One region of the Halomonas binhaiensis genome, then DNA from elsewhere that is predicted to be linked to it. Evidence: predicted binding sites of a transcription regulator. Region 1 holds the regulator's gene; each other region holds the start of a gene.

Region 1 (4,053 bases):
CCTGGGCGCTGGTTTACAACCTGATCGCTATTCCTTTGGCCTCCCTGGGGTTCGTATCTCCCTGGATGGCCGCACTGGGCATGTCGATCAGTTCACTACTGGTGGTAGGCAATGCACTCCGCCTCCGCCCCAGTCGCAGGCAGCAAGCATGAGCATTCTGTTTCTCTTGATATCCCTGTCACTGATCCTGTTGGGCCTGGCGGTCTGGGCTTTCTTCTGGGCGGTCAGGAATGACCAGTTCGAGGATCTGGAGGGACCAGCCTATCGTATTCTGTTCGACGATGATGATCCTCCCCCCGGTTCAAAACAGAGCGGCCAGAGCAACCGCCACGAGAAAGATACCCTATGAACCCGACTGGACTGGAACTGCCGGCCTTTGCCGCGGCCTTTGTCTTTGGCCTGCTGGGCAGCGCCCACTGCATTGGCATGTGTGGTGGAATCATGAGTGTACTGACCTTCAACATCCCACCCAGCATGCGCCAGCCAGTCCGGCTCACAGGCCTGGTACTGGGTTACAACCTGGGACGTATCATCAGCTATGCGATTGCCGGAGCGTCAGCCGCAACACTGGGCTCCGTAGTGACACTCGCACCGGGCATGCACACTGCAATGCAGCTGCTTTCAGCTCTGATGCTGATGCTGATGGCACTTTACATTGCCAACTTCTGGAAGGGATTACGCCATGTCGAAAGGCTTGGGCGACACCTCTGGCGGCATATTGAACCTGCTGGACGCAAGTTACTGCCAGTAGTGCACATTCCCCAGGCCGTGGTGCTGGGGGCCATATGGGGCTGGCTACCTTGTGGCCTGGTCTACTCCATGTTGACATGGAGCCTGGCCAGTGCCGACGCCATTGAGGGAGCGATACTATTGACAGCTTTCGGCCTGGGTACCCTGCCAGCATTGCTGTTCAGCGGCCTTGCTGCACGTCAATTACAACACCTGCTCGCGCTGAACAGTACTCGCTGGATCGCCGCAGCCTTGATTGTCTCCTTTGCCATTTGGCAAATATCAAGAGCTACAATGCATCTATAATACAAATATTGCCCCAGAACGAAATTCAGAAAAATCAGCGTATTTACATAAAATTTCAGAAAAAATTGGATGTATCTCCCCCTCTCCAGAAGAGGTATGCATATCCGCTATACATTTCAAGTGTGTAAAATGACGCCAGTTCTGTGCCAAGCTGGAATAATGATTCCATTGGCACCTTTTACATTTTCGTTCGCAACTGATGATCAACAGGAGCTGTGAATGTCTTCCTCGGCCCAAGACCGACGGCGTTCCCTGCTACAAGAAACTCGCTGTGATTCCTGCCGACTGAGCTCGCTCTGCCTGCCGTTGTCACTCGACACGAACGACCTGGAACGCTTCGACTCCATTATTCGTCGTCATCCACCGATCAAGAAAGGCACTCGCTTGATTGAACAGGGAGACCCTTTCACCAGCATATATGCCGTACGCTCAGGAAGCTTGAAGCAAACCATCACTGAAGGTAGTGGTGAAGCCCAACTGACCAATTTTTTTCTACCCAGCGAAATCATTGGGCTCGATGGCATCAGCGATGGCTTGTATACCGGCAGTGTCGTGGCCCTGGAAATGACTACGGTATGCGAGATTCCATTCGATCGTCTCGATACCTTATCCCAGACGCTGCCCGAGCTACGCTCCCAGTTGCTGAGAACCATCAGCAAGGAGTTGCACCAGGACCGGCGCATGATGCAGCTGCTCTCGCGCAAGACTGCCGACCAAAGACTGGCCTGCTTCTTCCTCGGACTATCCGATCGCTTCAGGCGACGCGGGTATTCGCCTTTCAGCTTCCGCCTATCCATGTCCCGCGCAGATATCGGTAATCACCTGGGCCTTGCGGTAGAAACCATTAGTCGCATCCTTGGACGCTTCCAACAGCAGGACCTGGTCGCAGTATCCGGCCGTGAAGTACATATCCTCAACATCAATGACCTGACGAGACTCGCTGACACTGAAACAAACTAAGTCTCTGAAAACAACCACCGGTATATGGCAGGCACTCCAACCACTTCATGATGAACAAACAAAAAGGCAACCCATCACCACATGGGCGCCTTTTCGTTTCATATTGAAAAAGCATGTCTCTGCCACATATATTTCCAGGCACCAAGAATTGCCAGACGTCCATAACTCAGTCAGCCTTGCCCTGCCATTCATGGTTCTTTTTTCCGGCTGAACAAGTCATTATTAAGCATGAAGTAGTGCACTATATATATCAGGATACCTGACGCTTCAGCCAGAATTCTCGCCCTGTCTCAGAACCACACTCTTCCCTGGCCTTATCCGCTGCGGCCAGTGCCATTCGCTGGGCATCTTGTGGAAATGCCAGCAGGCGTCTCATGCATTCTTGCCAGTGATCAGAATGGTCTTCCGCCAGCAGCCCATCAACCTCATCACTGACCAGATCCTTGTATGGAGAGCGTTGGCTGTAGATTCCAACGCCACCCATCAGCGTAATATCCAGGAACTTGATATAGGACTTTCCTGCATTGAACGCGGTGGGCCATAGCGGCGCGAGACCGATATGGATGCGGTGCTTGCATTGATAGTCCAGGAAGTCTTTCCAGAGGAGAGGGGATGGCGTGCTCACCCGCTTCAGGGTAGCCAGCTCTGGTGGAGCAAAACGCCCAAGCATCAACTCGAACTGCACTTGATGGCATGCTTCATGGATTGATGCCAGTGCCGGGATAATATGCTCGAGATCCTTCAGATGGGCACGAGTACCATGAAACCCTACACGCCATTCAGCGGCCTTGAAATGTTCAAGGCTGGGTGGGGTCGCAATCAGCCCGGGTGTCAGGATGCTGACATGACGGTGCCGATCGACAAAAGTCCTGGCAAGCTGATCGCTGCATGCAATCACCTCATCAACCAATGGCAGCAATCGCTTCTGTTCCTCCACCTTGGCAGCCATACGCTGGCGATAGCCTTCAGGCAGCGAATGATCCTGCACTGCTGCAGAAAGATCATCGTCAATCACGTAATACACCCCGGCCAGGCGAGAACGCTCACGCTCCAGAACTTCACACCAGGGTAGCGACAGGCCACGGCAAACGATGACATGAGCATCGCGCATCAACCGTCGCAGCCACGGCCAGCACCAGCGCGGGTGACGCCAAGTTCGTGTATCCAGGCGCGTGATACGAGCGCCACGTTCCTGCAACCAGGGCGCAACAGAAGCAAGAAAATAGATGTCTTCCGTAGGTCTGGCGCCATCGCTGAGCACTAGCCAGTGAGCCTGTCTCCTGTTCATGCCCAGCGTCTCAACACTGCACCTCCCAGCCATGCCAGCAAAAGGCAGGCCAGCAAGGGAGACAATACATCAAGTACCGAATCCAGGCTCCAGTGATACACCAGCCCGTAGTACCAGCTCACAGCATTGCCACCGCCCCCCTTGTATTCATGCTGTGCGATTTCCCGGCCCAGAAAAACGGCCACACTAATGGCACCTGCCGACCAACGTCCAAAAAACGGCCACAAGCACACCTGGATACCCATACCGATAACGAAGTGCTCAAGATGTGTGCCATTCAATATCATCGACGAGGCCTCGGCGCAGGGAGACATTTTCTCTTCATACACATAGCGCGAAGCCCTGACCTCGCCTGCCGTCACTGTAACCCGCCCCTCAGTGACAAATGAAGGGTGTCAAAAAAACCTTGAGGAAGTGACTAACGATCAGACACCCCCTCATAGGCATTAGAGCGCTCTATCGAAACACCAGTGAATGCGAACCTTGTTACAAAACAATCTGCTCACACGAATTTTCATTTAATGACAAAGCATTAACAAACAAAAACCCCGCCACACTTCTGTACGCTTCGAAACCAGCATCACCAGTGCCGCTGATAGCTGGCAGCGGATAGCCCATTCCAGCTCTCTCGCACCGTTACAGGTGTAACACCTGCTTTTTGGGCTTGCCATATTAGGCATTAGGTCTACTACATTAGTTCTCTGGAGACATCGGCTAACAGACGGAATTAATAGTGTCACATAAAAGCATTAGATATTTCGTACTGCGCC
Region 2 (4,053 bases), 590 kb from region 1:
CACCACTGCCAGGATCACGCCTGTATCAATCCAATGCTGGAGGAGAGCAGTGATGCCGGCCGAACCCAACAGCATGTAGATCAGTGCATTATTGAACTGTGCCAGCAGGCGCAGAAAGGGATGGCGTCGAGGGGGCGCTGGCAGCCGGTTCGGGCCTTGGGCGGCAAGGCGCACTTTGGCTTCTTCGCTGCTGAGCCCATCGGCCTCACTGCGATACTGTGCCAGTATGTCTTCGGGAAGGCAGGCATGGGGCGGTTTCCTGGCGTCATTCAGCATACTCCCCTCTCATCGCAGTTTGCGTGGCCACCCTCCCGGGGGGGGCGCGAAATCCGGTGATCAGCCCAAGCCAGTCATCTCTGAACAGACGCTGGCACTTGCATGGCAGGAATTCGTGTCACCAGTGTGGATGAGTTTTGTGGTGCGGCAGCGTTATCCGTGCACAGACTTGCTGCAGGTCAAGAAAAGCCAAGCCTGCCGTTGAGTTGCCTTGTCGGGTTGAAAATACGCAATCAAGCCAGCCAGGCCAGCGCCAGGCCTATCAGCAAGGAAAATACCATGGGTACTGCAACACGACTTTTCAGCCGAGGGGTACCGATAAAGACGGCGACCCCAGCCTTGAACACATTATTGACGGTTGCAGCGATGACAATGCCGAGAACAGCAGTAGAAGCATCAATTCTTTCCGGCACCATACGCGTCAGCGAGAGGGTGATGGCGTCCAGGTCGGCGATACCGGATGAGGCCGCCAGGAGATAGATACCGGCGTTACCCAGCCAGTCTTGTAGCCATGTGCCTAGCACCATGATCATGGCCAGAAAGGTGCCAAGCAGCAGTGCGGTACGCAGTTCCAGAGGGTTCTTGCTCAGTTGGATACGGTCAACCTTGAGCGTCCGGTGTTGAGTGCGCCAGATATACAGTGCTGCGACGTAGAGTCCGACTCCCATGGTCGTCACCGGCAACCATAGCCGCGGTAGCAGGGTAGGGTTGATGACCGCGGCATACAGCAGGATGCGAGGAAACATGGTGCCGCAGGCCACCAGAATTCCCGCTGCCAGCATGGGCCCCAATTCCGGGTTGCGGCGCGACTGGCGCGAGTAGTGCAGTGTCAGAGCAGTGGATGAGCTGAGACCGGCGAACAGTCCGGTGAAGAGAATGCCTTTTTCAGCACCACCGACGCGGATGGCAAAGTAGCCAACAAAGGAAATCGAAGCGATCAACACCACCAGCCACCAGATTTCGTAGGGGTTGAGTACTCCACCTGGTCCCATGCCCCGGTCGGGGAGCAGGGGCAACAGCACCGCGCTGATCAGCAGCAGCTTGAGGGCAGCGTCGAGCTCATGGGATTGCAGCTTGTTCAGCAGGCCGTGGATTTCATCCTTGTTGTCGAGAATGACGGCAGTGATGACGGCGATGGCAGTCGCAAGCGCCAGGTCAACAGTAACGGCAATCGCGCCAAAACAGAAGGTCAGTAGTAGGCCAATCAAGCCGGTGATGCTGTAGTCGTGGCTTTCAGCGACACGCTCTCGCCAGGCGACCAGGCTTATCGCAGTCACAGACAGGAAAATCAGTGGAAATGCCCAGGAGGTGACGGTTTTCGACAGCAGTGCGGCGACCCCGCCAAGCAACCCCACCAATGCGTGGGTGCGAATACCCGCCACACGTTCACCCGACTTCTTCTCGCGTGCCACCCAGCCTCGTTCGATGCCGATCAAGGCACCTAGCAGCAGTGCCATTCCCAGGCGAAAGGCGGTCTCATTGGCGGTAAGGAGCTGGCTGGCGACATTATCCATGAGTGCAATGGTGATACCTTGCCAGAGCGCTCTCGCATGGCCGCGGAATTGACCGTGCAAGAGGGCGCAGAATGAAAGATTTCCCATCTATCCAATACGATAGGCGCGCCGATGAAGGCTTGCCACCGTGACCGACTTCTTTCTGGAGCAGCACCGAGGTATGCACAGGAGAAGTGGTTGAAATGAGTCACTGCATGTACGTTTTGATCCATGTCAAAGTTTCTAATTGCCATCATCGCATGCCTGGCTGAGTCGACCTAATGTTCAAGTGTGGCCTTCTTGCCCGACCAAAGAATGCCGCGTGGTCTACCCGAGGCAAGGCCACATATCGTGAATTTCTCATCAATATGTATTGAGTATTTCGATTGCTCAAAGGGAGCGATTGTCATGGCCAAGAAAAGTGTAGAGGTAAGCAGTCCCTCCAGCAGCAAGGCTTCCCTGGCTCCGGTCACGCATGGCATAAGCCCGTTTCGTGAGTTCGACCGACTGATCGACCGCTTTTTCGATCATGAATGGCGGCACCCGCTACGCTGGGAGCAGTCCCTGCTGGACGGACTCGCAACCGCTGGTCCACGGATTCCCAAGGTCGATGTCATCGACCGGGATGCCGAGGTTGTCTTGCGTGCCGAGGTTCCGGGCATGGCACGTGAAGATCTGGAAGTGTCTGTCACGGACAGCACTGTCACGATCAAGGGGGAGAGCCACAAGGAAGCCAAGGAAGAAAGTGGCGACTATTATCGCTGCGAAATGTCGCACGGCAGTGTGGCTCGTACGGTGTCATTACCTTGTGAAGTCGACGCCAACAAGGCCGAGGCAAGGTTCAAGGATGGCATTCTGGAATTGACGCTGCCAAAGACCAAGGAAGCCCATCGGCGGACGCTAAAGATTCAATAGTCATTCTGAGCAACATGATGCGAGTCGGGCTGTCATGTTCGGCTCGCTAATTGAAATAAAGAGCACTTGTATTATTTGCGAATAATATTATCTGTTTTTTAGAAATATCATATTGATTCAATTGGGCGTTATTTAATCAAAGTTCTAGCCCTCTGGCCGAAGGCCATGTCCGAAATACACCTTACCAGCAACTCTCGGTGTACGGGAGGAGCTGAGCATCAGGGCGAAAGAAGAGAGTTTGCAACAAATAACGAGCCCCTACTCATCAACGGATAGACCTGGCTCATCAGGAATGGCTCTTTTACGCGGTACTCGCATCGAGGGCTTGAACATGCAATCAACACATAAGTTGAAGATCGGTGCACTTAGCGCATTGGTGGTTGGCTCCATGGTCGGCGGCGGTATCTTCTCGTTGCCGCAGAACATGGCCGTCAGTGCGAGTGCAGGTGCGATTCTGATCGGTTGGGGCATCACTGGCGTAGGCATGTTGGCCCTGGCGTTCCTGTTCCAGTCATTGGCGATACGCAAACCGGAATTGGATGGTGGGATCTATGTCTATGCCAAGGCGGGCTTTGGCGACTATATGGGTTTCTCATCCGCCTGGGGATACTGGATCAGCGCCTGGCTGGGAAATGTCAGTTATTTTGTTCTTCTGTTCAGTACATTAGGGTTCTTCTTTCCCGTTTTTGGTGATGGTAATACGTTGGCGGCCATCATTGGTTCCTCTGTCCTGCTCTGGGGAGTGCATTTCCTCGTGTTGCAGGGCATCAGGGAAGCCGCCTTCATCAACCTGATCACCACCATTGCCAAGATAGTGCCGCTTATTCTCTTCATCATCATCACGGCAGTGGCATTCCAGGCGGACATCTTCACTCAGGATTTCTGGGGCGACACAAGTCTGGAACTCGGTAGCGTGGCTGATCAGGTGCGCAACATGATGCTGGTGACGGTATGGGTGTTCATCGGCATCGAAGGGGCGAGCATCTATTCTGCTCGGGCTGAAAGACGCAGGGATGTCGGGCGGGCCACCGTGGTCGGCTTTCTTGGTGTACTGCTGTTGCTGGTGCTGGTCAATGTACTGTCCATGGGTGTCATGACCCAGGCTGAGCTCGCAGGACTCAGCAATCCCTCCATGGCCGGAGTGCTGGAACGGGCCGTCGGACGATGGGGGGTAGTGCTGATCAGTATAGGGCTGATCATTTCTCTGACTGGGGCCCTGCTCTCCTGGACACTGCTGTGTGCCGAGATTCTGTATGTCAGTGCTCGCGATCACACCATGCCTGCCTTGCTCAGGAAGGAGAACCGCAAGCAGGTACCAGCCAATGCATTATGGCTCTCCAATGGCCTGATCCAGATTTTCCTGATCATC
Region 3 (4,053 bases), 1.7 Mb from region 1:
CGTGGCGACGATTGGCTGCTGTTCGAAAGCCATGGCCTGGAGGCAACTCAACGTGGTGCTCCGCGCTTTGAGCTGGCCGATTACAGCCACATGGGCGACAAGGTCATCCGGCTATCCCTGTGGCCAGGCATTCAAGCCTGGCAATTGGCCGCATGGCTCGGCGACAAGCGCGTCGAAGGAGCACTGATCGAAGTCTGGGGTGGCGGCAACATACCCGAAGATCTGGAATTGGCTGCAGTGATGGCGGAAGCCACCGCTCAAGGCAAGATGATCGTCGCCATCAGCCAATGCCCCCATGGCACCATCGAAATCGGCCATTACGCGGCAGGCCAGTTGCTCAGCGAGGCCGGAGTGACCTCCGGTGACGACATGACTCCCGAAGCAGCTTACACCAAGCTTGTTCACCTTCTGGCCCAGCCGCTTCCGACAGAAGAGCGCCTGCGACGCTTTCGCACTCCCCTAGTAGGCGAGAGGGGGTGATTCCATGAGGAGCATCACACACAGTGCCATCCTTCCGGCGCCACCCGACAAGGTCTTCGCACTGCTTGAGCGCGTCGAGGATTTTACCGAGTATTCCGATCTGATCACGGCCATCGAGCCTTTGGGTGAGGAACGCTACCACTGGCATGTCCATGCAGTGGGTATGGATTGGACCTTTGCCGTCCAGGTCACGGAAAAGATCGCGCCTACCAAGCTGGCCTGGGAGTCAACAGAAGGTATACACAACCAGGGGCATTACGACCTGGAAGCCGTCGATGAAGGTACCCGGGTCACCCTGACACTGGAGTACCAGATTCGCAATCGCCTGTTGGCTAAGGCAGTGGATCGCGCTGCGCGCCCGCTGGTGGCCAAGGTCAGCAAACAGATTCTGGATCGTGTAGAAGCCCGTCTATAGCAGACTGATATTTCTTTCAACAAGCACCGGCAGGCCCGGTCATGCACGCTATCTCTATGGCTTGCGTAACGATGCATCCAACTGGTCTACCAGCTCGGCCCAGTCCGCATCATCCTCCTTTGCCTCACGCAGAAAATCAGCCTGGCCTTCATTCCAGCAAGGCGCATCCGCAAGCTCCATGTCATCCGGCAATGGAGCATTGTTATCGATGAAGCGCTTGATGGCCGCAGCATCGGAAGCAAGCCCCAGCTGTTCGAAGAGTTCACTAAATGCATGATCCGGGTGTTCCATGGGAAGCTCCTGAATGAGTAGGCCACGGAACTAACCATAGACGATGCTCTCCAAATCGACGATTCAACGTACCTCGATGGCTATCTCAGCGCCTGGGGCTGGCTCCAGGTCACGCATCAACAGGGCAAACGACAGTTGGCCTTCGTCACTCACCAAACCTGGGACAGCCAGCCGAACACGGTGTCCGGAGCCCGGCGCTACTGTTATCTTGCCTCGCGAGGCATTTTCCAATGCCTGCAAGGTGAAGCGCAGATTACCCGAAGGCAGCATCAGCTCCATGCGATCCCCGACGGAAAAACGGTTCTTGACCTCGACCTCCAGCATGCCAGCGCTCGGATCATGACCAATGACCTCACCAACAAACTGCTGATGCACGCCAATCGAATGGCCACGTTCATAATTCTGATATTCATCATGTACATGGCGACGATAGAAGCCCTCTGTATAACCCCGGTTGGCCAGATTCTCAAGCTCATCCATCAGCGTCATGTCGAATGGCCGGCCAGCCACTGCATCGTCAATGGCCCGACGATAGACCTGGGCAGTACGTGCGACATAGTAATGTGACTTGGTACGTCCTTCGATCTTGAGCGAACGGACCCCCATCTCGGCAAGTCTGGCAACATGCTGGACGGCACGTAGATCCCTTGAATTCATGATGTAGGTGCCATGCTCATCCTCGAATACCGGCATCTTCTCACCTGGCCGGGTGGATTCTTCGACCAATGCAAACAGGTCGCCACTGCTATCCTCACCGGCAGGCAAGGTTCGATACTGCCAACGGCATGCATTGGTGCAGGTGCCTTGATTGGGGTCCCGGCGGTTCAAGTATCCGGACAACAGGCAACGGCCAGAATAGGCAATGCACAGGGCACCATGAACGAAGGTTTCGATTTCAAGGTCTGGACATGCACTGCGAATCTCAGCAATTTCATCCAGCGATAACTCCCGAGACAGAATGATGCGGCTGATCCCCTGCCGCTGCCAGAACCTGGCGGCCTGATAGTTGACCACATTGGCTTGCACCGACAGGTGGATCACCTGGTCCGGCCAGCGCTCTCGGACCAGCATGATCAGACCAGGATCCGACATGATCAGCGCGTCCGGGCCCGCCTCGATCACCTGCGCCATGTCATCCAGGTAAGTCTTGAGCTTGCTATTGTGGGGAGCGATATTTGAAGCAACATAGAATTGCTTGCCCCGCTCATGGGCATAGGCAATGCCTTCGTGCAGATGGGCAAGATGGAAATCGTTGTTGCGTACCCGCAGGGAATAGCGAGGTTGACCGGCATAGACCGCATCTGCCCCATAGGCGAAGGCATAGGTCATGTTCTTGAAGGTACCTGCCGGCGACAGCAGTTCAGGAGCTTGCATGGAGATTACCAGACATCATCAGGGCAACCGGGGAGGTTGCCATGTCGATCTCCTGGCATCATTGATCAGGATCAACTGTATAAGAGATGAATGTCTGGTCAGAGCACGGGGAATTGGTTACCCTTGCGGCGCCGGACCGGATCCCGGCTAGTCCAAATTCTCCGATCATGAGTTTGAAAATGACCCAATCTTCCTCTGCCTCTGTAGTGATCTACTCCGGTGGCATGGACTCCTTTACCGTCCTTCATCGTGCCTTGCGGGAAAATCGCCAAGTTCACGCACTTTCTTTCAACTACGGCCAGCGCCATGTACGTGAGCTGGAAGTTGCACGACAAGTGTGCACGGAACTCGGCATTCCTCACCAGGTCGTCGATATCACCGCCATCCATGGCCTGATCGATAATTCGGCGCTTACCGACGCCAGCCGCGAGATGCCGGATGGCGACTATGCCGAGGACAACCTCACCTCTACAGTAGTCCCCAATCGCAACATGGTGCTGCTTTCCCTGGCTATCGCCAAGGCTGTCAACATTGGCGCCTCGCGAGTCGACTATGGCGCCCATGGTGGTGACCATGTGCTCTATCCAGACTGCCGTCCGCAGTTTGTCGAAGCCATGAATGCCGTCGCCGCCATTGCCAACTTCTCGCCGGTGGAAATCCACGCGCCTTATCTCAAGCGCAGCAAGAGCGAGATTCTTGCCGATGGCCTGGCCATGGGTCTCGATTATGCCAAGACATGGACCTGCTACGAAGGTGGGCAACATGCCTGTGGCCGCTGTGGCAGCTGCCGTGAGCGCCTGGCAGCCTTCGCCGCCAATGGTGCCAGCGACCCATTGACCTATTCCTGTCAGCCCGACCTTCATCACCCTCACGACAATCACGAGGGGTAACGGTCATGTACAGCGTCAAGGAAGCCTTTTATACCCTGCAGGGTGAAGGTGCTCAGAGCGGTCGCGCCAGCGTCTTCTGTCGTTTCAGCGGCTGCAACCTGTGGTCCGGCCGCGAACAGGACCGTGCCAAGGCCCAGTGCCAGTTCTGTGATACCGACTTTGTCGGCACGGATGGTCAGAACGGCGGCAAGTTTGCAGATGCTGGAGACTTGGCAGATCACCTGCTGTCTCTGTGGCAACCAGTGGAGAAAACCTCTCCTGCCGCTCCCTATGTTGTCTTTACCGGGGGCGAACCACTGCTGCAGCTCGATGAAGCACTCATCGACGCCATGCACCAGCGCGGCTTCGACGTCGGGGTAGAAACCAATGGCACCCTGCCTGCCCCTCCTGGCATCGATTGGCTCTGCGTTAGCCCCAAGGGAAGCGCCACCATTGTCCAGACGCATGGCAACGAATTGAAGCTGGTGTTCCCCCAGGCAGATGCACCACCACAGCGCTTCGAGAACATGGCCTTCGAGCACTTTTTGCTGCAGCCCATGGACAAGAGCCATCAGCCTGTAGAAAAGAGCCATCAGCCTGACACCGCTTCCATGATAATCGGCA

Evidence for each region. Region 1 encodes FNR, which switches genes on or off when oxygen is low (the NO sensors DNR and NnrR bind a similar motif). Its sites were predicted from a motif close to TTGATNTANATCAA; they were not measured.
Region 2: the regulator FNR is predicted to act here: its motif matches at 1,994-2,007, upstream of E4T21_RS00895 (Hsp20/alpha crystallin family protein).
Region 3: the regulator FNR is predicted to act here: its motif matches at 2,622-2,635, upstream of trhP (prephenate-dependent tRNA uridine(34) hydroxylase TrhP).

What each region holds. Positions count from the first base shown of each region.
Region 1 is NZ_CP038437.2:773,551-777,603, reverse strand. Features, by position in the region: gene E4T21_RS03370 (heavy metal translocating P-type ATPase) at 1-152, shown strand, start outside; gene ccoS (cbb3-type cytochrome oxidase assembly protein CcoS) at 149-349, shown strand; gene E4T21_RS03360 (sulfite exporter TauE/SafE family protein) at 346-1,035, shown strand; gene fnr (fumarate/nitrate reduction transcriptional regulator Fnr) at 1,255-1,995, shown strand; gene E4T21_RS03350 (glycosyltransferase family protein) at 2,246-3,283, opposite strand; gene E4T21_RS03345 (hypothetical protein) at 3,280-3,597, opposite strand.
Region 2 is NZ_CP038437.2:182,308-186,360, forward strand. Features, by position in the region: gene E4T21_RS00885 (cation-transporting P-type ATPase) at 1-276, opposite strand, end outside; gene E4T21_RS00890 (MgtC/SapB family protein) at 510-1,790, opposite strand; gene E4T21_RS00895 (Hsp20/alpha crystallin family protein) at 2,178-2,684, shown strand; gene arcD (arginine-ornithine antiporter) at 3,016-4,053, shown strand, end outside.
Region 3 is NZ_CP038437.2:2,452,941-2,456,993, forward strand. Features, by position in the region: gene E4T21_RS10765 (asparaginase) at 1-480, shown strand, start outside; gene E4T21_RS10770 (SRPBCC family protein) at 485-895, shown strand; gene E4T21_RS10775 (DUF2789 domain-containing protein) at 950-1,186, opposite strand; gene trhP (prephenate-dependent tRNA uridine(34) hydroxylase TrhP) at 1,250-2,560, opposite strand; gene queC (7-cyano-7-deazaguanine synthase QueC) at 2,740-3,450, shown strand; gene queE (7-carboxy-7-deazaguanine synthase) at 3,456-4,053, shown strand, end outside.